One region of the Streptococcus sp. 32226D021BW genome, then DNA from elsewhere that is predicted to be linked to it. Evidence: predicted binding sites of a transcription regulator. Region 1 holds the regulator's gene; the other holds the start of a gene.
The links. Region 1 encodes NrdR, which represses ribonucleotide reductase genes. Its sites were predicted from a motif close to ACACNATATATNGTGT; they were not measured.
Positions count from the first base shown of each region.

Region 2: the regulator NrdR is predicted to act here: its motif matches at 7,248-7,263, upstream of nrdH (glutaredoxin-like protein NrdH).

Region 1 is NZ_JBPPVC010000007.1:64,507-79,381, reverse strand. It holds gene ACEE44_RS06015 (hypothetical protein) at 60-380, opposite strand; gene ACEE44_RS06010 (MFS transporter) at 382-720, opposite strand; gene der (ribosome biogenesis GTPase Der) at 795-2,105, opposite strand; partial or broken gene ACEE44_RS06000 (NADPH-dependent oxidoreductase) at 2,124-2,837, opposite strand; gene dnaI (primosomal protein DnaI) at 2,834-3,733, opposite strand; gene ACEE44_RS05990 (replication initiation/membrane attachment protein) at 3,733-4,884, opposite strand; gene nrdR (transcriptional regulator NrdR) at 4,871-5,362, opposite strand; gene ACEE44_RS05980 (AI-2E family transporter) at 5,459-6,583, opposite strand; gene ACEE44_RS05975 (winged helix-turn-helix domain-containing protein) at 6,657-7,346, opposite strand; gene gndA (NADP-dependent phosphogluconate dehydrogenase) at 7,427-8,854, opposite strand; gene ACEE44_RS05965 (YceD family protein) at 8,942-9,481, opposite strand; gene trxB (thioredoxin-disulfide reductase) at 9,491-10,408, opposite strand; gene ACEE44_RS05955 (DUF4059 family protein) at 10,420-10,644, opposite strand; gene ACEE44_RS05950 (DEAD/DEAH box helicase) at 10,662-12,005, opposite strand; gene ACEE44_RS05945 (hypothetical protein) at 12,215-13,048, opposite strand; gene mraY (phospho-N-acetylmuramoyl-pentapeptide-transferase) at 13,147-14,145, opposite strand; gene pbp2x (penicillin-binding protein PBP2X) at 14,147-14,875, opposite strand, start outside.
Region 2 is NZ_JBPPVC010000006.1:43,205-58,079, forward strand. It holds gene ACEE44_RS05180 (acyltransferase family protein) at 1-866, shown strand, start outside; gene ACEE44_RS05185 (ArsR/SmtB family transcription factor) at 888-1,928, opposite strand; gene ACEE44_RS05190 (MFS transporter) at 1,940-3,211, opposite strand; gene ACEE44_RS05195 (DUF1846 domain-containing protein) at 3,483-4,970, shown strand; gene ptsP (phosphoenolpyruvate--protein phosphotransferase) at 5,057-6,790, opposite strand; gene ACEE44_RS05205 (phosphocarrier protein HPr) at 6,795-7,058, opposite strand; gene nrdH (glutaredoxin-like protein NrdH) at 7,378-7,596, shown strand; gene nrdE (class 1b ribonucleoside-diphosphate reductase subunit alpha) at 7,638-9,797, shown strand; gene nrdF (class 1b ribonucleoside-diphosphate reductase subunit beta) at 10,374-11,333, shown strand; gene ACEE44_RS05225 (CPBP family intramembrane glutamic endopeptidase) at 11,367-12,041, opposite strand; gene ACEE44_RS05230 (hypothetical protein) at 12,058-12,252, opposite strand; gene ACEE44_RS05235 (CPBP family intramembrane glutamic endopeptidase) at 12,391-13,080, opposite strand; gene ACEE44_RS05240 (hypothetical protein) at 13,106-13,291, opposite strand; gene ACEE44_RS05245 (DUF3278 domain-containing protein) at 13,312-13,821, opposite strand; gene ACEE44_RS05250 (DUF3169 family protein) at 13,852-14,610, opposite strand; gene ACEE44_RS05255 (helix-turn-helix transcriptional regulator) at 14,607-14,822, opposite strand; gene ACEE44_RS05260 (DUF3267 domain-containing protein) at 14,835-14,875, opposite strand, start outside.

The DNA.
Region 1 (14,875 bases):
ATTATAGCATATATCATGTGATAATTCTTTGCCTAGGCATCAAAAAAAACACCCGTCAATCAACTGATGTTCCTAGAAATCATTTTATAATATGTTGTCACTTGCCACATTTTCTTAACAAAACCAAGTGTTTTTAAGAGCCAAAATAGGAGAATTGGTATGAAAAGGATTACTAAAACGAGGTTAACCCAACCCTTTCCATCCAGAAACATTAGGAGAAATACTGTCGGTACAAATGTAAGCAGACCAAGCATCAAGAAATTGATTAGAAGCCACAACCAGCCCAGCCAGTAGCGAAGTCCAAAAGGAGGATACTTTCTTTCATCGAAATCTGCCAAACCCGCCAAAAATTCAAATACTAGTTCTCCTAAAAATTCCATACTAGCCGACCTTTCTGACCTGCCGGTAATACTTGGTTCGTCGGACGAGGGTTTTCATCGCATGTAGAGATAGGAAGCTTAGGCCAATTGCACATAACAAAAAGAAGATGAAAAGCAAAACCATAGGCTGTTCAAATCGATGATAGACCATGGTTGAACCACCTGTAAAAGCGATAAAATAGGATGCCAAGGTTAGCAAATTGAGCCAGATGCAAGCCACCAGCCCTAGCCAATACCGAAAGCAGAAAGGTTTATACTGACTGTCTTCATAAAATACAAGAAAAAATGATGAAAAAGAAAGCAATATCAAAAAAGAACGCCAAATCGGAACCGCTACCATACCAACACCTCCTAGTCCCATTCTAGCATATTTGTGAACGTCTGCAAAGAAAAAAGAGGTTTGACCTCTCTTTCTTATTTCCGTTTTCGTGCAATCAGATGAATCGGTGTTCCTTCGAAGACAAAGGCCTTGCGGATTTGATTTTCCAAGAAACGCATATAGGAGAAGTGCATGAGCTCTTCTTCGTTGACAAAGACCACAAATGTCGGTGGCTTGGTCGCAACCTGGGTCGCGTAGAAAATTTTCAAGCGTTTGCCCTTGTCGGTCGGTGTTGGGTTAATGGCAATGGCATCCATGATAACATCGTTGAGAACAGCCGACGGAATACGGGTATTCTGGCTCTCACTGATGGCCTTAATCATCTCAGGCAACTTGTGCAAGCGTTGCTTGGTCAAGGCTGATACAAAGATAATCGGTGCGTAAGACAAGTATTGGAACTGGTCGCGGATATCATCTTCCCATTTCTTCATGGTGTGGTTGTCTTTTTCAAGCGTGTCCCACTTGTTGACCACGATAATCATTCCCTTACCAGCTTCATGGGCAAAACCTGCAATGCGTTTGTCATACTCACGGATACCTTCTTCTGCATTGATAACCATCAATATGACATCTGAGCGTTCAATGGCACGCATGGCACGCATAACGGAGTATTTCTCCGTATTTTCATAAACCTTACCAGACTTGCGCATGCCTGCGGTATCAATCATGGTAAATTCTTGACCTTCTGGGTCTGTAAAGTGCGTATCGATGGCATCACGAGTCGTTCCAGCAACAGGCGACGCAATCACGCGCTCTTCACCCAAAATAGCGTTAATCAAACTTGATTTACCAACGTTTGGACGACCAATCAAGCTGAACTTGATAATATCTGGATTTTCTTCTGCTTCCTGAGCTGGTAGGTTTTCAATGATAGCGTCCAAGACATCCCCTGTTCCGATACCGTGTACAGAAGATACTGGATAAGGATCGCCAAGACCGAGTGAATAGAAATCGTAGATGTCATTACGCATTTCAGGGTTATCGACCTTGTTGACAACCAAAATAACTGGTTTGTTTGTCTTATAAAGGATACGCGATACATACTCGTCAGCATCCGTCACACCTTCCTTGCCTGATACGACAAAGACGATAACGTCCGCTTCATCCATGGCAATCTCAGCCTGGTGCTTGATTTGGTCCATGAAAGGTGCATCCACATCATCAATACCGCCTGTATCAATCAAGGAAAACTTGCGGTTGAGCCACTCACCAGTAGCATAAATACGGTCACGGGTCACACCTTCTACGTCTTCTACGATAGAAATGCGTTCCCCCGCAATACGGTTAAATAGTGTTGATTTACCAACGTTGGGACGGCCAACGATGGCGATAGTTGGTAGAGCCATAGCTCCTCCTCTTCTAGTTTACAATAATTTATTTTTTTCTAATACAGCCCTCGTTTCAGGCTGCTCTGGCTGACCAAACTGGGCAACCATACGCTCCGACCAGGTTTCTGTCTGACGGGCACCTGCATAGTCTGTCTGAACTTGGTCGTAGGCTTGGATTACTTCCACGCCTTGCTCCACATATTCTTCCTGAAAGACAATGGTTTCACTTGCCAAACGTGGTTTGACAGGATGGTTTTGGGCTGGTCGACCCAGGGCAATGCAGAAAATTGGATAGGTATAATCTGGCAAGTTGAACAGCTCTGCTATTGCCAAGGCCTTATGGCGAATCATACCGATAAAGACCCCACCGTAACCCAAGCTTTCCGCTGCCAAAAGGGCGTTTTGCCCTGCTAGGCTCGCATCAACAGAAGAAATCAGGAGATTCTCTGTTCCTTTGGCATCAAAGTCTGAACCATGGAGTTGAGCCGCCTTGCTGGCACGATTATGGTCGCCCACAAAAACCAGAATGGCCTGAGCCTGTAAAATAGCTGGCTGGGGCACCAAATCATAGAGAGCCTGTTTTTTCTCCTACGACTGCACCACAATGATGGAATAAGACTGGAAATTCTTCCAGCTAGACGCAGCTCGCCCAGCTGATACAATGGCTTGCAAATGTTCCGCCTCAATAGGCTCCTCCGTAAAACGACGGACGGAAGTATGGTTCAGCATCAAATCAATGGTTTCATTCATCGGCGGTTATTTCCTTTCAAATGCAAATCGCGAGCCAGATAGCGAATCCGCTCCATAACCCGTTTGGCCTGCCAGGTCTCATCACCAGACTTGCCAGAGGCGAAATGACGCTCCAAATCATCAAAGGAGAAATTGGAGGTAAAGAAGGTCGGCAGATTTTCCTGCATGCGGTATTGAAGAATGACTTGCAGGACATCGTCACGTACCCACGGACTGTGTTGCTCCGCTCCGATGTCATCTAGCACCAAGACCTGAGCCAGCTTGATTTCATCAATTCGCTCCTTGACAGCGCCATCTTTGATGGCATTTTTTATATCAACAACAAAGGTTGGATAATGGAGCATGGTGGTCGAGAGGTGGCGATTGGTTGATAAGCGATGGGCCATATAAGCCATCAAAAAACTCTTCCCAATTCCAAAATCACCGTATAGATACAAGCCTTTGCAGTATTCGCCCACCTGTTCTACAAATGCATCAATAGCCTCATAAACCTCAACACGATTGCTGTCTGTGAAATCCAAATCTGCAATAGTAACTTTTTTGAGTGCTTGGGGCATATTGATAAGCTGGATACGGTTCTTGATAGCTTCCAGACGACGGTATTCGACCAATTCCTCTGTTTCAAGATAAGAAACATCCGCATAGCCCTCATTCATGACCAAAACTGGTTGATAGCCCTTAGCAATATAGGCTTCATCCTGCTTGACAAAGAGGTCACGCTGACTGATATATTCCAAAAACTTAGAAATGGAGAGGGTGATTTCCTGCTGGGTCAAACCTTCTTTTTTGATAAAAGCAGCAACTTCAGTATCGCTGACAATCTCTTGAAAGAGTTGCTGATAAGATTTAGGGCTTGGGTTGGTTGCCTGCGACAACCTATCTTGAACTGATTTCATCAACTACCTCCCTTGCTTTCATTTTCTAACATTCGTTTTCTGAGCGCTTCCATTCTAGCCTGAGCTTCTGGGCTTGTGTCCATAACCACTTCTTCCTTACTCCAGTCAGGTACGTTGGTCTTAGGTGTTTGATTTGATTTGATAGGAGCCGAACCTGCCTTCAATTCTCTTAGGTAAAGAACAGCCGCCTCAGCACTACCAATTCCCTTGTAGGAAAAATCATTCCCCAGCTTCATGGCATATTTTTCATTTAGATTGGCCGAATCCACCTTGTTAAAAGCGTAGAGGACCAAGACATTGATAACTTCGTCAAGTAGGCCCAAGTTTGCCAAATCTTTCAAGCACTTCTTCTCTGCCGCAGTGACAACCGCCTTGAGGCGATCCTTGATAAACTGCAAATAATCCTTACTGGATATAGCCTTGGCTTCACGAACAATTGCCTCTTCCTGAGGAGTTAAATGACCTGAAGCTAATGGTCTTGCCTGGCGTGACTGCTGCAAGCGTTTAGTCGAGATGGTCTGTCCAATGGCTGTTGCTTTAGCCTGACGATAGGTTTCCAACCAGGTCCAGCCGGCCTGCTCTGCTATGTGACTAAGGGCAATAATATCCTCAGCTTCATCTTGAAAAAGAAGCTTGTCCTTAGCCATCAAGGCTTTAAAGGCCGACCAATCAAAATCATGCTTGGGTTCAAAAGCTACTGGAACTTGACCATCAATGGTAAAGACTTGGGAGAAGGTTTTGGATACCTTCTTCTCCTTATTTGGTCCAGATACTTGTAAACTTTCTACACTGGCTTCGCCAATTCTTTGGGCCAATAAATTCTTATAAAGCGGTTTGCCCAAAAATTGTTTGACCGTCAGTGGTGGCAACAAGACCAAGCCTGTCAACTCATCTGCCCGATAAACTTGTAGCAATTCCATGGCAGATAAGAGATCCAAGGCCTGCTCCAAGCGCTTCATACCGAAATCCATATGATTGAGGATTGTCGCCCACTTGTAACGCCCCTGGCCCTGATCCGAGAAACTATAGAGGTAGTAGTAAAGGGCTAAGGCATCAAAACTAATGATAGGTTGATAGCACTGGCTTAAACTGATAATGTCTGGTGTAAAAGGACTGGTCTTGATGTAGGTAAATAAATCACTTGGTTTCATTGGCAGCACCTGACTTTACTTTACTACCCTTAGAAATCATCTGCTTGAGCAGATTTTCCAACTCTTCCACATCCTTAAAAGAACGATAGACAGAGGCAAAACGCACATAGGTGATTTCATCCAACTCCACCAATTCATCCATGACAAAGTTACCAATGACATCACTTTCGACCTCGCCATCACTCTGAGAACGAACCTTCTGCTCAATCCGGTTAACAACTTCGTCTATATCACTAGTTGAAACTGGACGTTTTTGAGCTGAACGAATAATGCCATTGAAAATCTTTTCACGGGAAAATTGCTCCCTAGTCCCATCCTTCTTCACAACGACGAGGGTTTTTTCTTCAACACGTTCATAGGTGGTAAAACGTTGACCACATTGATCGCAAGAACGACGGCGACGGATGGTGTTGCCATCTTCAGCCTGACGACTATCAATAACACTTGATTTCAAACTTTGACACTTTGGACAACGCATACTCTCACTCCTACATAATCTTTATCACTTCAGTATAGCATAAAAACAGCAAAAATAAAAGAAAGCGAGAACACCCACTTTCTATTTTTACCATTGTTAACCGACTGTTGCATCCTCTTGCTTTTTCAATCGACTGGCAACCCATTCACGAACCAAGCGATAGACAACCGCAAAAATTGGGGTAAAGAAGACCATTCCAAGAAGTCCAAATAAATTTCCACCAATAAGAGCTGCAGCAAGGGTAAACAAGGTCGGAAGACCAACTGATTGACCAACCACGCGCGGGTAAATCACATTCCCCTCAATCAACTGGATAATCTGGAAGAGAGCAATAGACCAAAGTGCCAAGAGCGGATTTTGCACCGCCACAAACAAGGCACTAATCAGACAGGCGGTAAAGGGACCAATGTAAGGCACAAAGGATAGAACACCTGCCAAAATTCCTGCCATGCTGGCATAAGGAATTCCTGAGAGAGAATAACTCACAAATACGAGAGTACCGATAATACAGGCTTCTACGATTTGGCTCATTAGGAACTTATCGTATGTATCAATAATAACCTCTCCAATATAACTAATCACTCGAACAGTTTTTGTCGGCAATGTCGCTTGTAGGAATTTACCAGTCATAGATTGCAAGTGTTCCTTGCTTCCAAGTATTGCCAATGTAAAGAAGAAGGCCATAACAAGCGTCATAGTATTTGAAAAAATTCCTGTGACATTTGAAACTAAGCCCGATAGGACAGGCGTTACCAAATTTGAAATAAAGGTCAAATTTTTCAATTGGTCCAGCATTCCAGCAATTTGGTCACCCAACTGACCAGCCAAAAGTCCATTTTTTTCCAGGAAGCTTGTGAGGGCATTGACCGATTTAGGAATAGCTGTGCTGCTTACTGTCACTAATTGCGACACCGTTGACATCAAGGTAGGAAGAACAATCAACACCAACCCAGTAACAATTAAAGCAAAACCAATCAACACTCCAACAATAGCCAAGGAACGTTTAGATCTATTCAAAAAAGAAATCTTCTCTATCTGATCCTCTATTTTTTTCATAGGCACATTTAAAATAAAGGCAATGATACTCCCTATAAAGAGAGAATTCATGCTTCCCAACAAAATCTGAACTGCCTTGTATATCGTATCCCAATTCAATACAGCTAAGAGGGTAGCTCCAGCTAATAAAATCAATAAAGCTTTTTCTTTAAACGACGAATTCATAATATCTCCAATTTTGTATGATTAGCATTCAGTTTATCATAGGAAGCAAAAAAAAGAAAGAGTTTCCCCTTTCTTAATCTCGCATGGCATAGCCAACGCCACGAACAGTCTTGATGTAAGATGGTTTACCAGTAACATCTAATTTTCCACGTAAATAACGAATGTAGACATCTACTACATTAGTTTCCGATGTCGTTTCATATTTCCAAACTCGCTCTAGCAATTGTTCTCGGCTGACAGGTTCGGGGCTGTTCATCAGAGTTGCAAGCAAATCATATTCACGTCTGGTCAGGTTAATCAACTCATCCCCACGAGTAACGGTTCGATTTTGAAAATCGACCTTTAGGTCACGATAGGCTGCTTGCAAAGGAACGTGCTTACAATTCTTATCAATAAAATCTCGCCCACGGAAGATGGCTGCAATTTGCTCAACCAAATCACTGATGACAAAGGGCTTGACGACATAAGAAACAGCGTAAGAAAGTACTTCTTCTCCATGCTGTGCAACATCTGCTGAATCAATAGCAACAATAATAACACTTGCAGGCTTTATAGCCAGTAATTCCCTAGACAAAGCCTTGCTAGACATGTCCGAAAGCTGAAAACTCATTAATATTAAATCAAAATCTGTTTCATGAGCCAACTGCAAGGCTTCTTTCCCTGTTGAAGCGTAGTCTACCAAATACTCCTTCTTCTGTAATTCCATGGAAACAAAGTGCGATAGATTGCGCTCTCTTCCTGCAATCAAAATTTTCTTAGCCATTATCTCTTTCATTGTTCTCTCTATCAATCAAATCAGCTAGCGATAAATTAGAAAGAAGGGCGCTCACACGCCCATTCTTTTTATTTTGATTCGCTATACCAATCGTAGTGGAAGACACCTTCTTTGTCTTTACGGTTGTATGTGTGAGCACCGAAGTAGTCACGTTGGGCTTGGATCAAGTTAGCTGGCAAGTTTTCTGCACGGTAGCTGTCAAAGTAAGTAATGGCAGCTGAGAAGGTTGGCACGGGTACACCTGCTTGAACAGCCAAGGTTACCACATCACGAACAGCCTGTTGGTATTTAGCCGTTACATCAAGGAAATACTCATCCAAGAGCAAGTTTGCCAAATCTTCGTCACGTCCGTATGCATCTGTAATCTTTTGCAAGAAACGAGCACGGATGATACAACCTGCACGCCAGATTTTTGCGATTTCACCGAATGGCAAGTTCCAGTTGTTTTCTTTTGATGCTACGCGCAACTGTGCAAAACCTTGTGCATAAGACATAATTTTTGAAAAGTAGAGGGCTTGACGGATTTTTTCTACCAATTCAGCCTTGTCGCCTTCGTATGCAAACGGAGCTGGTTTTGGAAGAACCTTGCTTGCTGCCACACGCTCATCCTTATAAGTTGAAATGTAACGAGCAAAGACAGATTCTGTAATCAATGACAATGGCACACCCAAATCAAGTGATGATTGGCTAGTCCATTTACCAGTACCCTTGTTACCAGCAGCGTCCATGATATAGTCAACGATTGGACCATCTTGACCTTGGTCATCCTTACGCTTCAAGATGTCAGCTGTGATTTCAATCAAGTAGCTATCCAATTCGCCTTTGTTCCACTCAGTAAAGATGTCAGCCATTTCATCAACAGACAAGCCGAGCAAATGTTGCATGAGGTCATAAGACTCCGCAATCAATTGCATGTCGCCATACTCGATACCGTTGTGTACCATTTTTACGTAGTGACCAGCACCATCTGGACCGATGTAAGTCACACATGGAGCGCCGTCTTCTGGAGCTTTTGCTGAAATTTCTTCCAAGACATCTGCTACCAATTCATAGGCTTCTTTTTGACCACCAGGCATGATAGATGGACCTTCAAGGGCTCCTTTTTCACCACCAGATACACCTGTACCGATGAAGTTAATACCTGAGTTTGCCAATTCTTTTGAACGACGGATAGTGTCTTCGTAGAAAGTATTTCCACCGTCAATCAAGATGTCTCCTTCATCCAAGTGTGGCAAAAGGGCTTGAATAGTCGCATCTGTACCAGGACCAGCTTGAACCATAAGCATGATGCGACGTGGTTTTTCGATTGATGCCACAAAGCTTTCCACATCGTAACTTGGTACCAAGTTTTTATCTGGGTTGCTTGCAACAACGTCTTCTGTCTTATCAGCAGAGCGGTTGTAAATGGCTACTGAATAACCACGTGATTCAACGTTAAGTGCCAGGTTGCGGCCCATAACAGCCATCCCTACCACACCAAAATTTGCTTTTGTCATTTGTTTACTCCTCTAATTTGTATCCCTTTCATTATACACCGAAAGGGGAAAGTTGACAAGAATTTTCAGATAATTTAACCATCCAAACTATTCTTCACTATCAAACAAGCCCTGCAATTGAGCAAAAGGACTATTGGCTTCTTTTTTCTCCTGGACATCTTGCTGAAAGGCTTCTTCTGTCATCAAGGTCCAGGCTTGACCAGATGGTAGGTCGGTTCCTGCCTCTTCCTCAGGTGTCAAAACCTTGATAGGAATAGCTAGGAGAATATTATCCGCCACACTTTCTTCTAAGACGATGTGGTCATCTTCCACCACCAAGACCATATCCTCATCAATCAAATCTTGTTCTTTAAGAACTGCTTCATTGGCGACAAAGAGTTCATTGACGTCTTGCACTTCATGTAACAGGACAGGTTGCAAAGAACGGCTGGAAGCCAAGGTAATATCGTAAGTCATCTGATAGTCCAAGAAAAAGAAACCTGACTCAAAGCGAACATTTCCACTTACTTGTACAGGAGACAAGCCTAAAACTTCACTATTTCGAGCCTGCAATTCTTCCTGCAAGTCCAAGGTTTTCTCAAAGGAAATTCCATCTGGATTTTTCTGAATGTCGTAAATATGAAACATTGTATTCCCCTATTCAGCTAGTTCTGTGATGTAGTTATAGACTTCCTGACCAGCAACTGCCCCATTTCCAACAGCGGTCGCAATCTGACGCAGTTGGTTTTGGCGAATATCACCAATAGCGTAAATACCAGATTTGCTGGTTGCCATCTTTTCATCCGTGATAATCCAACCAGCCTCGTCCGTAATACCCAAATCGGCAACCGAATCCGTCATCGGATCCAAACCGACATAGATAAAGACACCACCGAAGTCCAGTTCACTAACTTCTTCCGTTTTCACATTTTTGATACGGACACTTTGAACCCGAAGATTATCACCCTTGATTTCTTCCACTACGCTATCCCAGATGAAGTTGATTTTTTCATTGGCAAAGGCACGGTCTTGGATGACTTTTTGGGCACGGAGCTGGTCACGTCGGTGAACGATAGTGACAGATTCCGCAAACTGTGTTAAGAAGAGGGCTTCTTCGACCGCAGAATCTCCACCACCGACAACCAAGAGTTTTTGTCCACGGAAGAAGGCACCGTCACAGACTGCACAATATGAGACACCACGGCTATTGTAAGCATCCTCACCTGGCACACCAAGCAAACGGTGTTTAGCCCCCATGGCTAAAATGACAGTTTTGGTTTCCAAAACACCATCTTCTGTAATGACTTTCTTGATTGGTCCATCTTCTTCGATACGCACCAAGGTGCCAAAAATGTGATCTACTCCGAATTTTTCCAGAGGTTCAAACATTTTCTCTGCCAAGGCTGGACCAGAAATATGGTCATAGCCTGGATAGTTTTCGATTTCAGCAGTATTGTTCATCTGGCCGCCGTAAATACCACGTTCCAGAAGAGCTACTTTTAAATTGCTTCGTCCTGCGTAGAGGGCAGCAGTCATCCCTGCAGGACCTGCTCCAACAACAATTGTATCGTACATATCTTTTCCTTCTATGCTTTAAACATTAACAAAATCCCCATGACCCCAAAAGCAAGAATTGGGATGGTCATGACGTTGATCATCAACAAATCAAATATAAAATCTTGGCGCTCTTGTGGCGTTCGATCAACTTTTTTACCTGCTCTTACAGCAAAATAAATCAAGCTAGATAGAATAGCCAGCAGGGCTGCGACCAAAAGCCCCTGCAAATAAAAACTGAGAATATTTTGTAACATGGTCTTTTCCACCCCTCCTAGAAGGTTTGGCGTTTGGCCTTGCGCTCTGCACGTCCCTTGGCACGCGCTTCCACACGTTTAGTCTTGCGACGTTTCTCATCAACAGCCCATTGGATTTTCTTCTTGTAGCCTGGCTTGACTTTTTTCTTTTTCTTCTTGACCAAGCCAATCATTTCCAAGTCCAGTTTTTCACGAGATTTTTCTCGGTTGACACGGCGGTCACGGTCGTAGGTATCGACAAACTCCCCATTCTTCATTTCTTTTGGCAAGAATTTGATATTGAGTTTTTCTAGCTCTCGAATATCTGCATCATCACTCGGCTGATAGAGGGTAATGGCAATACCCGACAAGCCATTTCGACCTGTCCGACCCACACGGTGGACAAAGAAAGAAAGGTCCTGTGGAATGGCATCGTTAATGACATGGCTGACACCTTCGATATCAATCCCACGCGCTGCCAAGTCTGTTGCTACGATGTACTGATAATCCAAGTTTTTCACCTGGTTCATGATTCGCTTGCGTTCACGAGGTGGAATGTCCCCATGAATTTTTGCAACCCGCAAACCATTAGCAGTTAAGTAACTGTGCAATTCATCTGCACGGGTCTTTGTATTCACAAAAATCATAGCCAAATATGGCTGCATGAGCTTGGTCGCTTCCAAAATCTGCGCATTGCGATCACGGCCCTTGGTTGAAATCAGCCAGTTTTCAATGGTATCTGAAATCACCGTCTGGGTCTTGATTTGTTCTATGACTGGATTGGACAAGTATTTTTTCAAAAACGGTTGCAGTTTCTGCGGAATGGTCGCTGAAAAGACCATAAATTGTAGGTCTTTTGGCAGACTTCCGGCAATCTTATCAACCGTTTCCAAAAAGCCCATGTCCAAGGTCATATCGGCCTCATCCACCACAAAGGTTTTGGCTTTATGAATAGCCAAGTCACCTGATTTAACTAAGTCATAAATACGACCTGGTGTCCCAACAACAATATGTGGCTGACCAGCTTGAAGCTTGTCAATCTGGCGGTTTTTATCCGTTCCACCGACATAGTTGGTCACACGAACTTCGATGTCCGAATGACTAGCCAACTGTCGAGCTGCTTGATAAATCTGGGTCGCCAATTCACGTGATGGAGCTGTAATAACAGCTTGAACCTGATCTGATTCCTCATTTAATTTTTGGAAAATCGGAATCAAAAATGTATGGGTCTTCCCTGAGCCTGTTTTTGACTCTCCAATCAAGTCACGACCAGACAAGACGATTGGGATTAGTTTTTCCTGAACCTCTGTCGGCTGAACAAAGTTAATTTCTTTCAAGGCCTCCTGAATATAAGGCTTGAGTTTCATATCTGTAAATTTCATAGTTTCCTCTTTAGAACCCGTATTCACAAGGCAAGTATAGTCTTTTAGTACTAGTCAACGAACCGCAGGCATAACTGGAGTTAGGCAAGGCGAGTTAAAAAGAAAAACTAAATGACGATACCAACAATGGATACTGGTTCTTCATTATACTGCCTTCTATTATAGCATGATTTAGGTTGACAAGCAAAAAGGACGGATGCCCGCCCTCATTAACTCTCACTTACTTCCGTAAATTCTGCCTCGATAATCCCTAGTTCTTTTTCCTCTGCCAAACTAGCCTTGAAGGCTTCGCTGAGTTCTAGTTCGCTATCGAAATCACCATTTAATTTTTTTACAAAGGTATCTGCCAACATCCCTCCCATGGGCTGGAAGGTAAAATAGGTCAAGCCACCTGAAATCAATCCCCCCAAAATAGGGACTGCATTGGCAATGGTCTTTTCAACAGTCTTTTTGGTAATCTTAACACCAATCACTGCAGCAACCTTTTTCACCAAGGGATACCAAGTCGTTTTGGTCAGAGCCTGCATAGCTACTTTCTTACCAACATTTGCCCCAACTGTTTTGGATACTTTATTTAGAAGCACTGCTGAACCACCTGCTCCAAACATGACACCGATGTAGGCAATAATACGGATTTGAACCTCTTCTGGAATTTCCTTTCCTTGACCAACAAACAACTCATCTTCTCCAAAAAGATAGGCAATTTGCTGCGATAAATTCAAGGCAAAGCCAAAATACTGAGCAATATCTGCTGTCCCAGCTGCTATGGCAGTAAAAGGATTGCCCGGCAAGCCTGCTGCAAAGGATAGAAGCGAGGTCTTGGTTGTCATATCATTGATGATTTTATCGGCCTCTTTGCGCAGGGCTTCGAGGCTATAGACAGCTGTTGGCCCATCCGCTAAAATCTTATCTATATAAGGACTATCCTTAAACCGAGTTTTCAAAAATTCTTCCCTGTTGACTTTAACCATCGGAAGCTGACTAGCTGCCGTCATGGTCTGGAGCACGACTCCATAAAGCTGTTCTTGGTTTAACTGTTCCATAATTATCCTCCGCCTATTCCACTTCTCTTTATTCTACATCTCATCGACCATTTTTGTCAAGGTAAAAATAAAACAGCATTTCTGCTGTTTCTGAAATTCTATAGATAAAGAATAGCCAGTGTAATCAGGCTCATGACAAGTCCGACTGACCAAAGGAAGAAGTCAACCTGCCACTCACTCCATTTTTCAGACTTGCCTGTCAAACCACCCAACTCCAAATGATGATGGAATGGTGTCATACGGAAGATACGACGACCTTCTCCAAAGCGTTTTTTAGTATATTTGAAATACGAAACTTGTAACATAACAGATGACGTTTCGATAACATAGACCAAACCGATTAGGAGGAGGGTCCATTCTTGACGGAGGGCAATGGAAATGGTTGCCAACATCCCACCGAGTGCCAGACTTCCCACATCTCCCATGAAAATCTTGGCTGGTTTACGATTATAAACGAAGAAGCCAAGCAAGCCACCAATCATGGTTACACAGACCAAAAGAATGTCAAACTTCTGTTCCTTGTAGGCAATGACAGAATAGGCAAGCAAACTAATAACAACCGAAATAGAGGCCAAGCCATCAATACCATCAGTCAGGTTGACCGCATTTGAAAAACCAACCAACCAGAATAGAACAAAGGGTAAATAGAGCATACCGAGATTGATGATATGACCAAATACATTGAGCTCTCCTCCGCCAGCACCATTCACATGGACAAAGTAGAATACCAGTCCACCCAAAATCTGCAAGGCTAATTTTTGTTTCGGATTTAGCCCTTCATTGATTTTTTTGAATATTTTTAAGAAATCATCCAAAAATCCGACCAAGCCATAGAGAGCCAGGATGAAAAGAATGGCCAAGACACCACCTGTTAGCATCTTCAAACTAGCCGCAAAGAGAAAGCTAACAATAATCGCTACCACCAGAAAGACCGTCCCACCCATGGTTGGGGTTCCTGCCTTAAACTGGTGTTGCTTGACATCCTCGTGCATCTGTTGCCCTTCGATGCGCTTGGCTTGATAAAAGGTAATAAATCGTGGTATCAGGATCACCGTTGCCAAAAAGGCTACCAGTCCCGATATGAGTGCAAACTGCATATTATTCTCCTAATGTAACTGTTAATTTCTTGATTTTATTCAATTTGGTCCCTACTTCAACATTTTGTTTGACTACTTTTGAGCCCGAACCTTCGTAGGTTACCTCAATACCTGTCCATTCGGCAAAGATATCCATATTTTCTTTTGTTATGGCATATAGGTCAGGCATATCTTCCAACTTATTGGTCAACAAGAGGACTTGTTGATTAGGGGCTACCAAACTATCTTTTTCTAAGGAAACTTCCTTAATCTCAGCACCATTGCCCAGAATAACTGGTTGGACCAGATAGCGGCGAAGTTCTTCCGCCGACTCACCCGGCGCTTTCCCTATCAAATCTGGTAACTTGTAGTCCGTTTCTTTTTCTACATAAGTCAAGGACGGAGCAGGTGCATCTAGATTGAGATTATCCTTCAATAACATCGCTTCTTTCAGAGTTGGACTGATAATAGTATCCCAAGAGAGAACACTCAAGACTTCTGGCTGACGAATGGTCACATACATAATGAACTCTGGATCCTCAGCAGGAATCATGGCGACAACCGAGTTGGTATAAGCGCCCTTGATATAACCCTGACCATCTTCGCTGGCAATTTCGGCTGATCCTGATTTCATGGCAATATCATAGCCTTCCACCTGAATGGCTGGACCTTGTACATCATGAGAGTAAAGAGTTCCAAATACAGGATCTGTTCCGACATTGATCATATAGCGAAGAGTATCGTCTGCCGC
Region 2 (14,875 bases), on a different contig from region 1:
TCTTTAGCCGCATGGTCGTTCCCTACTTCATGGTCACCGCCAGCTTCTTCCTCCGACGCAACTACCCTAGCCTCTCCAAACAATACCTGATCCGCTACAGCAAGCAGTACCTGACTTGGTCCGCCCTCTACCTGCCCTTCTACCTCTTCTACCTAACACTCCAAGAAATCCCCCTACTCCACTACCCCCTCGCCCTCCTAGTCGGCCTGACCTACACCGGCACCAGCTACCAACTCTGGTACATGCCCGCCTTCCTGCTAGGTCTTGTCCTCGTCCACTATTCTTTAAGGAAATGTGGCTGGCGCATCACAGCATGTCTAGCCTGCCTCCTCTATCTCCTAGGCTCAGTTGAAACCTACTCCTCCTACCTGGCAGAATCGGCTTTACTAACCGCATTTGACATCTACAAAACCTTCTTTTTCACCAGCCGCAACGGCCTCTTCTACGCACCGATTTTTGTCCTGACAGGCTTTTATCTAGCCGACAAACTCAATCAACCCATTTTCCAATACCGACAAAAAACCAAACTACTTGTCTGCATAGCTCTTTTAACTTTTGAGGCTACAATCATCTATCTCAATCAGGGCTACGACAAGAACTTTCTATTTAGCCTAATTCCGTTCACAGCCTATCTAGTCGCCTGGACCCTAACCACCGACCTCTTCCGCCAGAAAAAATTCCAATTTCTAAAGGAATATGCCAGTTACTATTATTTTATCCATGTTATCCCAGTCGAAGTCAGCTTTTTCTTCCTAGAAAATCATTCCCTGACTTTAATACAGCAAGGTTGGCTAGTCTTCTTTATCACCATCATCACTTGCCAACTGCTCAGCTGGTTAATCATTAAGCACAAAAGAAACTTGTAAGACTTAACTTACAAGGCTTTTTTACAAATCAAAATCCTCTTTCAACTTATCAATCACCTGTTGGAGCAGGTCGCGATTGACACTGTATTTGACATCGCTATTTTTTGTATTGAAGAGAAGTAAGTCACCGTTAATCAGCTTTTGGGTGTGGAAGGATACGGCTGCTCCTGTGATATTCAGTCGCTCTGCTATGTCCTTGCTCTTGGCATGGGGCTTGGTCAGTTCCACCAAGACCTGGTAACGCGTGCTATCGCTGACGACTTTAAGAGCCCTTGTCAAATCATCAAGATCCAACTCGTCATTTGACAGCATCATCTGATCAATCCGACAAGATGCTAAAAGAGCGACTTTCATATAGTCAAATTCTTCGTTGCCATAATAAGCAAACCAATAATTCCACGGACTGAGAACGAAGAATTGGGCAGTTTCTACACCCAAGCTATCCAAACTGGTCATGGCTAACTGCTTGGATTCTCTGTAGAGTTGTTCAATGTCAAAATCCCTAGCAAAGGCTTCCCGCTCAACTCTTGCTTGCTCAAAATAGGGCTGGTAGATTGGAAGCATCTTATCCAAGAGAGCGACAGACCGCTGAACCGTTTCCAAGGGATTGCGGATAGCCAGTGACCAGTACCACTTATCTGCCGGCTTTTTATCCGTTTTTTCCAAGAGTTCCATGAGGCTGAGGGTTTTCTCACTATGTCCGTCATTTTCAGACGCTAGCATAGTCCGCATAGCATCTTCTACCTCTTCTTGCGATAAGGCCAAGATCAGCTGACAAGCCTCCTCGACTGTCTTTGGATCCTGCCCATCATTCAAGATATAGAAATAAAGACTATGTAAAATGTTAAAAATATGTCCCCAGACAAAGACTTGATTGACTTCCTGACGAAAATCTACCAACTTTTCTTCAATCTCATCACGAATGTCCAAGGCATCTTTGAGAATGTCTTTTTCTTTCTGTGAAAAATCCGCCTCAATCGGTTCCTCACGATCCTTGACAATCAAGGGAATGAACAGTTTTTCCACAATTTCACTGCGGTAATCACGGTAATCTAATTTCATACGCATACTTTCTAAGCTTTAACAACTACTTCATTTTCAGGCCTACGCCCCACAAGAATAGTATAGCTTACTAGCACCACAGAAAGCAAGAGAAAGATGAGGGAAATACTTGTCGCAGAAAGCACCGTCACCATAAGGGCTACCAAGGCTTGACCTGCTACCATACCAATCTGGCAGAAAGCATCAATCCCTCCACCGACTGTCGCCAATTTATCTTCAGACAGTTCATTTAAGACCAAGGCATTCATTTTCGGATTGAAGACACCCAAAGTCATAGCTGTCACAAAAATAACCGTCAATACCACATAGATATTGTGGAGGAAGAAACCTGAGAAAATCAAGACTGGCATCAATGTAGAGAATTTGAGGAGATTGATCAAGCTAACATTTTTGAACAAAGCCATACCGATACTTGACCCCAAGATACTACCAACCGAGAAGAAAATGGAAATCAAAGCAAGGGTTGTTCCTGCATTGACAATCACAAAGTCTGAGAACTCCTTCATATTTAGAATAACTAATGGTGAAAGTGCGGTAAAAATGGCATTCAGGCTGGCAATGGTCACAATTGACGCTTTGAGAACAGGAATATTCTGAACAGCTTGGTAGGATTCTTTGAGACTGTTACGCATGCCCTTGATAATACCTGCTTCTGTTTCTGTTTGCTCAGCTTCTTGGATTGGATTTTCCTTCAGTAGCTTGGCAAGAGCTGGACGGAGGGTTGTCATGATAGCAAGACTGACCAAGAAGGTCCCTGCATTGAAGAAGGCGAGATTCTGGTAAGACATAAATCCAATCAGGATAGCACCGCTAGCTTGGAAGGCAATTTGCAAAAGTGATTTCACCGTCATCTTGAATGCCATTGCTGTTTCACGATCTTCCGCTGCCACAACCCTCAGACTAACTGGCATATAAAGGCCATTTTCATATTGACCCGACAAATCAGACAAGAAATTGATGACACATACGACTGCTACAATCCAAAGGGCTGGTGCAAATCCCATCAAGAAGCCAACAAAGGCATAGAGACCGACACGAACCAGCAGGGTTGCAAGAATAGTATCCAATTTGTTTTTGGTCTTGTCTGCCCAAATCCCGATAAAGAGGCCTGCCAAAATCGGCAGGGTTTCAGATGCGGTAATCATAGCCAAGGCAAACTTGGTATCTGGTAAGAGTAAAACATAGTTCATCAAAGCCAGATAGTAAAGCGTATCTCCAAAGTTAGAAATCAAGTCTGCTACAAAGCTAGATAGAAATAATTTATTGTGAATCAACTTTTTCATAAACATCTCCTTAAAAATCAATTAAATATTTGTTTAATATAATTTTACACTTTATTTTGATAAAGTCAATACTTAATTTTATAAAAATTAAATATTTTTTAAACGCTTGTTTAATTTTTCTTCTATCTGACTTTTTCTTGACAAGATTAGCACAGTTTGTTATAGTATTGTTCGGGCACCTCTTTTGAGAGGTCGGAGAAAAGGCTCCCTAGTTTTAGGGAGCTATTTTTGTTTTTCCCAGAGAAAATTACACATTTGGAGGACTTATTTGATGAAGAAAATCGCATTTGATTCAACTAAATACTTGAATTTGCAACGTGACCATATTTTAGAACGAATTGCTCAGTTTGAAGGCAAGCTCTATATGGAATTTGGCGGAAAAATGCTGGAAGATTTCCACGCAGCCCGTGTTTTACCTGGCTATGAACCAGATAATAAAATCAAACTCCTCCAAGAGTTAAAAGACCAAGTGGAGATTGTCATCGCCATCAATGCCAGCAATATCGAACATTCTAAGGCACGCGGCGACCTAGGCATTTCTTACGACCAAGAAGTCTTCCGCTTGATTGATACATTTAATGATATTGATATTTATGTTGGTTCTGTGGTCATTACCCAGTACCGCAACCAACCAGCCGCAGACGCCTTCCGCAAACAGTTGGAAAAACATGGTATCAAGTCCTATCTCCACTACCCAATCAAGGGTTATCCTTCTGATATCGACCACATCATCTCACCAGAAGGTATGGGCAAAAATGACTACATTGAAACTAGTCGCAATCTCGTCGTTGTCACCGCACCTGGACCTGGTTCAGGTAAATTGGCGACCTGTATCTCCCAACTTTACCACGACCAATTGCATAGAGTAACATCAGGCTATGCCAAGTTTGAAACCTTCCCAGTGTGGAACTTACCACTCCACCATCCCGTTAACTTGGCCTATGAAGCAGCAACTGCCGACCTGGACGACCTCAACATGATCGACCCCTTCCACCTGCAAACCTACGGCAAAACTGCGGTCAACTACAACCGTGACATCGAGGTCTTTCCTGTTCTCAACCGTACCTTTGAACGTATTTTGAACAAATCTCCTTATGCCTCTCCAACAGATATGGGGGTCAACATGGTGGGCTACTCCATCGTAGACGAAGAGGCTGCGATCGAAGCATCTAAGCAAGAAATTATCCGCCGCTACTATCAGACACTCGTTGATTTCAAAGCGGAGCGGGTGGGCGAGCAAGCCGTTAAAAAGATTGAGCTCCTCATGAACGAGGTAGGCGTGACACCTGCTGACCGTAAGGTTGTTGTCGCTGCGCGCGAAAAAGCAGAGCTAACTTCCAGCCCTGCCCTTGCTATTCAGTTGCCAACTGGAGAGATGGTAACAGGTAAGACATCCGACCTCCTCAAACCAACTGCAACTGTCCTTCTCAATGCTATCAAGCAAATTGCTAAAATCGATGATGAAACTCTTCTCATTGAACCAAACTACATCCGTCCAATTCAAGAATTGAAGGCAGATTATCTGGATAAGGCAAATACACGACTCGATGCAAGTGAGATTCTTAACGCCCTTGCCATCACTGCACAAGATAGCCCTGTCGCTACACAAGCAATGAAAGAATTAGGCCAATTAAATGGTAGCGAAGCCCACTCAACCGTTATCCTATCCGATGAAGACAAGAGTGTTCTACGCAAGTTAGGCATCAATTTAACCTTTGATCCTATCTATCAGCACAATAAGTTTTATCAGAAGAACTAAAGACAAAAATAGACTTGCCCCGGCAAGTCTATTTTTGTTATAGAAAAAACAAGGATATTTCTAGCCTTGTTTTTCCATTTTATCTATTAGTTAAAATCAACATACTCTTTTTGAAGTTCAAGAACTTCTTCAGCCGTTGCACATTCTGTCAAGGCACGGTGAGCATATTCTTCCATCTTAGCTGTGTCAAGTGTCTTCATGAGGCTACGTGTACGAAGTACAGAAGTCGCGCTCATAGAGAACTCATCCAAGCCCATTCCGACAAGAAGTGGAACTGCTTGTTGGTCACCAGCCATCTCACCACACATACCAGCCCATTTGCCTTCTGCGTGAGCAGCCTTGATAACGTTGTTGATCAATCGAAGGATAGATGGGTTGTAAGGCTGGTAGAGGTAAGAAACTTGTTCGTTCATACGGTCTGCTGCCATTGTGTACTGGATAAGGTCGTTTGTACCAATTGAGAAGAAGTCAACTTCTTTAGCAAATTGGTCAGCAATCATTGCTGCTGCAGGGATTTCAATCATGATACCAACTTGGATATCATCCGCAACTGCTACACCTTCAGCCAAGAGTTTAGCTTTTTCTTCTTCAAGGATTGCTTTTGCTGCACGGAATTCTGTCAACAAGGCAACCATTGGGAACATGATACGAAGTTTACCATGTACCGATGAACGAAGAAGGGCACGCAACTGAGTACGGAACATTTGGTTACCAGTCTCAGAGATTGAGATACGTAGGGCACGGAAACCAAGGAATGGGTTCATTTCGTGTGGAAGGTCGAAGTAAGGAAGCTCCTTATCACCACCGATATCCATTGTACGAACCACAACTGGCTTACCGTTCATGCCTTCAAGAACAGCCTTATAAGCTTCGTATTGCTCATCTTCCGTTGGGAAGTCTTGTGAGTCCATGTACAAGAACTCTGTACGGTAAAGACCAACTGCTTCAGCACCATTATCGTTTACACCTTCAACGTCTTTTGGTGTACCGATGTTAGCTGCCAATTCGAAGTGTTTGCCGTCAGCTGTCACTGTTTGAGCATCTTTCAAGAGTGCCCACTCAGCTTTTTGTTTAGCATAGGCTTCGCCAGCTGCCTTAAATTCTGCAATCACTTCTTCAGATGGGTTGATAACAACTTCACCTGTGATACCGTTAACAGCGAGGACATCACCATCTTTCACGATTTCAGTAATATTATTTGTACCCAATACAGCTGCAATCTCAAGTGTACGAGCCATGATAGCTGAGTGGCTTGTACGTCCACCAATGTTTGTTACAAAAGCTTTAACAAACTGTTTGTTCAATTGTGCTGTATCAGATGGTGTCAAGTCGTGTGCAATAACGATAGACTCTTCATCAATTGTCGCTGGGTTTGGCAAACGAACGCCAAGCAAGTGAGCAAGGACACGTTTAGCAACGTCGCGGATGTCTGCTGCACGCTCTTGCATGTATGGGTTATCTTCCATACCTTCAAAGATAGCGATGAACATATCCGTTACTTCTTTCAAACCTGTTTCAGCATTTGTTTTCTTAGCACGGATAGTTTCCTTAATCTGACCAATCATTTCTGGGTCAGCAAGAACCATCAAGTGTGCATCAAATACGGCTGCGGCCTCTTCACCAAGGCTAGCTACTGCGTTCTCACGAATAACAGAAAGCTCGTTTTGAGAGGCTGCAAGAGCAGCATCCAAACGAGCCTCTTCTGCATTTGTATCTTCAACTGTAACAGTTTCGAAGGACAAATCTGGCTGAACGAGTAGATATGCCTTAGCAACGGCAACACCATCAGATGCTGCAATTCCTTTAAGCATTTCAGTCATCTTCTTATGCCAATCCTTCTTTTTCCATTGTTTCAGTGATAGCTGCGATTGCATCGTCAGCATCAGCACCTTCAGCAGAGATTGTTACATCAGCGCCTTGACCAACACCAAGACTCATAACACCCATGATAGATTTAAGGTTTACAGATTTTTCTTTGTAGTTCAAAGTGATGTCTGAAGCGAATTTGCTAGCAGTTTGAACAAGCAAAGTTGCTGGACGTGCGTGGATACCTGTTTCTGCCACGATGTGGAAGTCTTTTGAAGCCATAGTTGGATTCTCCTTTGTTTTTACAAAATTTTGAGTTATTTGTGATAACCCTTACAAAAAGCATTATATCACTTTTTGAAATCATTTTCAAGAATTTTTTGCGTTTCTTTCAGTAAAACTATTTTTTATGAGATTATAAAAGTCCTGAAAACATCTTGAAAGCTTGGTTTCAAAGGATTTGTGCTATTTACACAAGATATGGTGCTTGTTCGTTTTTTGTCATACTATATTTTGTGATAGTTGTGGACTTCCTTCTTGACTTTGACCCCAAAATCTAGTATCCTAGATTGGTATATTTATTTTAAAAAGGAGAAATTGAATGGTTACCATCTATTCAAAAAATAATTGTGTTCAATGTAAGATGAGTAAAAAATTTCTTGATGAGCACAATGTGGCCTACAAAGAAATCAATCTAGACGAGCAACCTGAATTTATCGACCACGTTAAAAACCTTGGTTTCTCAGCAGCGCCAGTTATTGAAACTGAAAATGAAGTTTTCTCTGGTTTCCAACCAACAAAATTGAAAGCCTTGGTATAAACTATACCAAGTTACCCCTAGTATAGAAAGAGATTGCGATTATGAGTTTGAAAGAGTTAGGCGATGTGTCCTACTTCCGTTTAAATAACGAAATCAACCGTCCAGTCAATGGACAAATTCCTCTCCACAAGGACCAAGAGGCTGTCAAGGCTTTCTTCAAGGAAAACGTCCTTCCAAATACTAAGCAATTTGATAGCATTTTAGACAAGATTGCCTACTTATTAGAAGAAAACTATCTGGAAAAAGAATTTTTGGACCAATATAGTCCAGAATTTATCATCAAAATTGATCAATTCTTGAAAGACCAAAACTTCCGCTTCAAGTCTTTCATGGCAGCCTACAAGTTCTATAACCAGTATGCCCTTAAAACCAACGACGGTGCCTACTACTTGGAGAGCATGGAAGACCGTGTTCTCTTCAACGCCTTGTATTTTGCAGAGGGCAATGAAGAATTGGCCTTGAATTTGGCCAACGAAATGATCCATTTGCGTTATCAGCCAGCTACTCCTTCCTTCCTCAACGCAGGTCGTGCTCGTCGTGGTGAGTTGGTGTCCTGTTTCCTCATCCAAGTCACAGACGACATGAACTCTATTGGACGTTCTATCAACTCTGCTCTGCAATTGTCCCGTATCGGTGGTGGCGTCGGCATCTCCCTCAGCAACTTGCGTGAGGCAGGCGCACCAATCAAGGGCTACGAGGGAGCTGCTTCTGGTGTCGTTCCTGTCATGAAACTTTTCGAAGACAGCTTCTCTTACTCTAACCAACTTGGGCAACGTCAAGGGGCTGGGGTTGTTTACCTAGATGTTTTCCACCCAGACATTATCGCCTTCCTTTCAACTAAGAAAGAAAATGCTGACGAGAAAGTGCGTGTGAAGACCTTGTCACTTGGAATTACTGTTCCTGATAAGTTCTATGAGTTGGCACGTAAAAATGAAGATATGTACCTCTTCAGCCCTTACTCCGTTGAATTGGAATACGGTGTGCCTTACAGCTACCTTGATATTACTGAAAAATACGATGAATTGGTAGCAAACCCACGTATCCGTAAGACAAAAATCAAGGCTCGTGATTTAGAAACTGAGATTTCTAAACTTCAACAGGAATCTGGCTACCCTTATGTTATCAACATCGACACTGCCAACCGTAGCAATCCTGTTGACGGTAAGATTATCATGTCCAACCTCTGTTCAGAAATTCTTCAAGTTCAGACGCCAAGTGTTATCAATGATTCTCAGGAATACTTGACAATGGGGACAGATGTATCATGCAACCTTGGTTCAACCAATATTGTCAACTTGATGAAATCGCCTGACTTTGGACTTTCTGTCCGTACCATGACACGTGCTCTTACCTATGTAACAGACCATTCGCACATTTCTGCGGTGCCGTCTATCGAAGCTGGAAATGAACGTGCGCATTCTATCGGGCTTGGTGCCATGGGACTTCACTCATACTTGGCACAAAACTTGATCGATTACGGATCAAAAACAGCTGTGGAATTTACCAATATCTACTTCATGCTCCTCAACTATTGGACTTTGGTAGAATCAAACAATATTGCTCGCGAACGCAAGGCGACCTTCCACAACTATGACAAATCAAAATACGCGGACGGTACGTATTTCGACAAGTATGTGACTGGAGACTACCAACCGCAATCTGACCGTGTTAAAGAACTTTTTGAAGGCATCTTCATTCCAAGTGGAAAAGATTGGGCTGACCTCCGTGAGAAAGTCATGGCAGATGGTCTTTACCACCAAAACCGCCTAGCTGTTGCACCAAACGGTTCTATCAGCTACATCAACGATGTTTCTGCTTCTATTCATCCAATTACCCAACGGATTGAAGAACGCCAAGAGAAGAAAATCGGTAAAATCTACTATCCAGCAGCTGGTTTGGCAACCGAAACCATTCCATTCTACAAGTCTGCCTATGATATGGATATGCGCAAGGTCATTGATGTCTATGCTGCTGCAACTGAGCACGTGGACCAAGGTTTGTCCCTCACTCTCTTCCTCCGCAGTGAATTGCCAAAAGCCCTTTACGAATGGAAAAAAGAGAACAAACAAACAACGCGTGACCTCTCTATCCTTCGTAACTACGCCTTCAACAAAGGTATCAAGTCTATCTACTACATCCGTACCTTTACCGATGACGGAGAAGAAGTCGGCGCAAACCAATGTGAAAGTTGTGTGATCTAACGTAGCAAGCTTAGCTGTTGGCAAGCCAACTAGCTAATCTACGCCAACCGCTATGTGCGGATTGGCTAGCTACCTCACTAACTCCGAAACTGAAGAAATATCGTCTTCAGTTTCTACGTGTCGTAAGACACGAATGCTAAAGCATCTAATGAATGAACGGGAGTGGGAAAGAACTCGACCAGTCTAAAAAGAGTTCGTCTTCCCACCCCCACACAGTTGATTAGGTCAGATTTGGAGTGTAAAACACGAACAAATCTGCCAATCAACCACTGCGCTGAGATGTTGACACGAACTCTGAGAAGCGGTGCTGGGCTTGAGCCCAGCCTCTAAGTGGCTTACTACCTCGAAAAGTCGTTATTATCGAACAACTTTTCTCAGGTCGTAACTTTCACAAGTTTAGCTGTTGGCAAGCCAACTACCTAATCTACGCCAACCGCTATTTGCGGATTAGCTGGCTACCATATGTCAAATTGTGCTACTTGCGAACAAAGCAATCTAATGAACGTCCTTGGGGCGTTTTTTAGCAAAAAATATGATACAATAGTGTAGATATTTCTAGAAAAGAAAGAGAAAACTATGGAAACCTACTACAAAGCCATAAACTGGAACGCCATTGAGGATGTTATTGACAAGTCAACTTGGGAAAAATTGACTGAGCAATTCTGGCTCGATACGCGGATTCCCTTGTCAAACGACTTGGATGACTGGCGGAAACTGACTGCCCAAGAAAAAGACTTGGTTGGTAAGGTCTTCGGTGGATTGACCCTACTGGATACGCTTCAGTCTGAAACAGGGGTCCAAGCCCTCCGCAACGACATTCGTACGCCTCATGAAGAAGCTGTTTACAACAATATTCAATTCATGGAGTCAGTCCATGCCAAGTCTTACTCTTCTATCTTCTCAACCTTGAACACCAAGTCTGAAATTGAAGAAATTTTTGAGTGGACCAACAGCAACGAATATTTGCAACGCAAGGCAAAGATTATCAACGAAATCTACGAAACTGGTACCCCACTTGAAAAGAAAGTTGCCAGCGTATTCCTAGAAACCTTCCTTTTCTACTCTGGTTTCTTCACGCCACTCTACTACCTTGGCAACAACAAACTGGCCAACGTTGCAGAAATCATCAAGCTGATTATCCGTGATGAGTCTGTTCACGGTACCTACATTGGCTACAAGTTCCAACTTGGTTTCAATGAATTGTCCGAGGAAGAACAGGACAAACTTCGTGACTGGATGTACGACCTGCTCTACCAACTTTATGAAAATGAAGAAGGCTACACGCGCTCCCTCTATGACGCAGTCGGCTGGACTGAGGAAGTTTTGACCTTCCTTCGTTACAATGCCAACAAGGCCCTCATGAACTTGGGACAAGACCCACTCTTCCCTGACTCAGCGGATGATGTCAACCCAATCATCATGAACGGTATTTCAACTGGTACATCTAACCACGACTTCTTCTCACAAGTTGGTAACGGATATCTACTCGGTGAAGTTGAAGCCATGCAGGACGATGATTACTTGTACGGATTATAATCAAAAAAAGCAGTTCATTGAGCTGCTTTCTTTTTATACTAAAAACACAATCATAAAATAGGAAATGCCATTGTTAAGCATGTGTAGGGCCATTGGATAACGGATATCTTGTTTCACCAAATAGATCCATGCAAAGATTACTCCCATTGTGAAATAAATCAAAAATTGTGGAAGGGTTGCTGGACCATGCACAAAACTAAAGAGGGTTCCTGAAACTAGACCATAGAGCACCACAGATTTGACATCCGATAATTTAGGGAAGAAATAGGTTGCCAAGAAACCACGGAAAATCAATTCTTCAAAGATACCTGCAAAAATGACTACCATGAAAAAGGAGTGAATAGGTGCAGACTGGATAAAGGCAACTGCGTTTTTCTGATTATCTGATTCAGGAACTGGTAGGAGAAATTGGAGAATGAAGTATGCAAGATAGGCCAGTAAGGGATAGGCAATCTGTTTTAGCCAAGGCTTATCTAGCGTCAGCTGCATTGTTTTTCTCGGGTACAAGACTTTCCAAAGAAGGTAGGAAAAACCAATTAACAAGGGTAGACCCACAATCAGTCCAAACCAATATAAACCTTCTGCAGCACTAGCTGGAATACCCTCTACCTGCTCAGTAGCCCATGGTATCTGGAGGAACTGGAATCCGAATTGATAGGCAATGTAATAGGCTAATAATAAACCAGTATGTTTAAAAAATTTCTTCATGATGTATTCCTCCTTATTATAAAACGGTCACGTCAACAATGTTATCAACCCGAACCAACTTGGTTTCAAGCTCCCCATTCGCTAATTCACGGGAGATTTTAACCCAATCCTCATCCACAGCTAAAATGCTGTATTCGTAAATAGTCATAAATTCCTCATCGAAACGGATTTTGGCTTTACTTCCCACCAATTCATTTAATAAAAGTGACATCTGATTTTCTCCTTTTAGACCTTTTTGTAGTTTGTTTACCTTGCTTTGTAACTGTTTCACCTTTTTCCTATCTGACAGGTAGCTGAATAATAGATAAGCAAAGGCTATCCATTGAAAAATCTCCATCTCATTTCCTTTCTAAATGAAACCTATACTCTGTAAAAGTAACATGAGCAAGACACTCAGGAAATTATTGACCATGTGAAGAATAAGGGCGTTGGTATATTTGCCAGAAATCCGATAAGCAAGTCCTAGTACTAGACCCATGCCTCCATAGACAACCCAAGATCCGATATTGGTCGGATTGTGAATAAGTCCAAATAGAAAACTTGATAGCAACAATCCAACATTCGAATCCTTACCAAAGACTTTCCCCATGAGAATGCCACGGAAAATCAATTCTTCAAGAACTGGAGCAAAAAGTACAGCAAAGAGAAACAAGAGCAAGGCTGGCAGACCAGAGTTATTGATGACTTCCTGATTAGCAGTCGTTTGACCATATCCTTCTTCCAGCATAATCAATTGCCCACCGATTATTTTCAGACCAAACATGACGATAAAAGCAAGGACAACAAAACCAATATTCTTTAACATTCCCCACTTCTGCTCGCTCTTCCATAGGCCAATTTTACTTGTCAACACAAGACCGACTACCACTGCAAGCAATATAAGCGCTGCAGCAATCAGTAGATTATTACCGTCAAAATTTGGTAGGGCAAACATGGCCATCTGGATCAATCCATTTAGTGCAAGGACAGCCAGTCCCACAAAGAGAAATTTCCAGTTTTTAACCACATTCCAATCTTTGACATTTCCAAGTCTATTCATAGCAATCTCCTTCGCATACACTAAGTCAGTTTTCATTACTTTCTTTTTCGATCAATAGCAGAGCAGGCAAGCCCAAAACCATCGGCAGAAGGATATTCAGATTTGACAAATCAATCTGCCCAGTAGCCAGCCATTCTCCGAAAACATAGCCAACTGCGTACAAGCCAAGACCGATAAATGAAGCAAGATAAATTTTCTTAAAGACTTTCATTGTTGATACCTCCATTTACATTAAATGAATGTGATTTTCTTACGATTGGCAAAGTAGAAACTAACAAATCCTACTAAGGTCAGAAGAACAACTGTCATGGGAGTGACAAACTGGAAATACTCCGTTGCAGATGTTCCACTTTCCTGTGGAATTTGTAACTGCCAGAGGCCAATACTAACCAGCAAACTCAAAACGGCAATCTGTAGGGTTTGATACAGAGTTCGTTTCATCATTTTCTTCCGAGCCATTTTTACATCAGCCTTGGCAACAAACAATTTATCCAAGCCCAGCCGTTTAATAGTGGCCTCTTGCTCGACCTGAGAATAAACAAGTGTCAAGAAGAGGCTGATTCCCATGACATCTTCTCCCAGCGCAAAGCTAACTAGGAAGCTCAGCAGTGTCACTGTCATAAAGAGCATATACATATTGTTGCCGAAATTGGTCAAGGCCGCATAAGACACCTCGTCTAACTCAGCAACAATATCATAGAAATAACGGATTGCTTTGATGTGTAGATTTTCCTTTTTCATAATCATCACCTAAAAACTTTCATAACATTCTTATTTAAAGTAACGACGTACCATGCGAACCTGCATCACATTGATGTAAATGTGAAGAAAGGCAACAACTAGAAATGCTGTAATTTGTCGCTCCTGCAATAGCATGCTAAGTACAAATAGGAATAGATACAAACCTGGTAACACGATTTGATTCAAAGTGAAGACGATTTGGAAACTCATTTCGTAGTTTGCTTGTTTCTCACCTTCGTCCATTGCCTCCATAAAATCCTTCATTTCTTTTACCGTAGCAAAAGCAGACAACTGATAGTCACGAATTTTCTCTGTTAATTTAATAATAAACACTTGAGTGATTAGAAGTACGATAAAGAAGATCAAGTCAAAAATTGACCCGTACATGATCGCGCCGTCTTCTAAGAAGGTAACACCAAATCCTAGAACCAAATTTAACAGAGTCAATGATACGGCAACATTAAACATTATAATCGCATATTCTAGGTTACGATACATTTTCATATTTAGTTCATCTGCCCGTTCCTCATCCTCATCTGAAATAGAATGGTAAAGTTTATGAGTTTGATTAGCCTTAAGACCAAAATATACGGTTCCAGCGAAAATTACAAAAGTAATGATACGCAAACAAAACAAGAAGTTATCTAGGGTAACAAAAGACGGTAATCCAAACTTAGAAATCAATACTCCAAAAAAGCCACAAAATGCGCCAAAGATAGCTCCTGAAAGTAAATAGATAAGATTCCTCACCCATCTTTGTTTTGTCGTTAATTGTTTCCCCTGTTTCATTCTCCTACCTCCACTAATTGAAAAACATTCTCTACATTTTCGTTAAAAATCTGTGCAATTCGCATGGCAATGACCACCGAGGGCGTATATTCGCCCCGCTCAATCAAACTAATGGTCTGCCGTGATACTTCTGCTAACTTTGCTAGCTCTGTCTGATTGAGACCATCTCTGGCTCGCAATTCTTTGAGCCGATTTTTTAAGACATATTCCATGTTGTTTCCTTTCTAGGCTTGGTAGATAACCATGCTTATTTCTGTTACAGCTA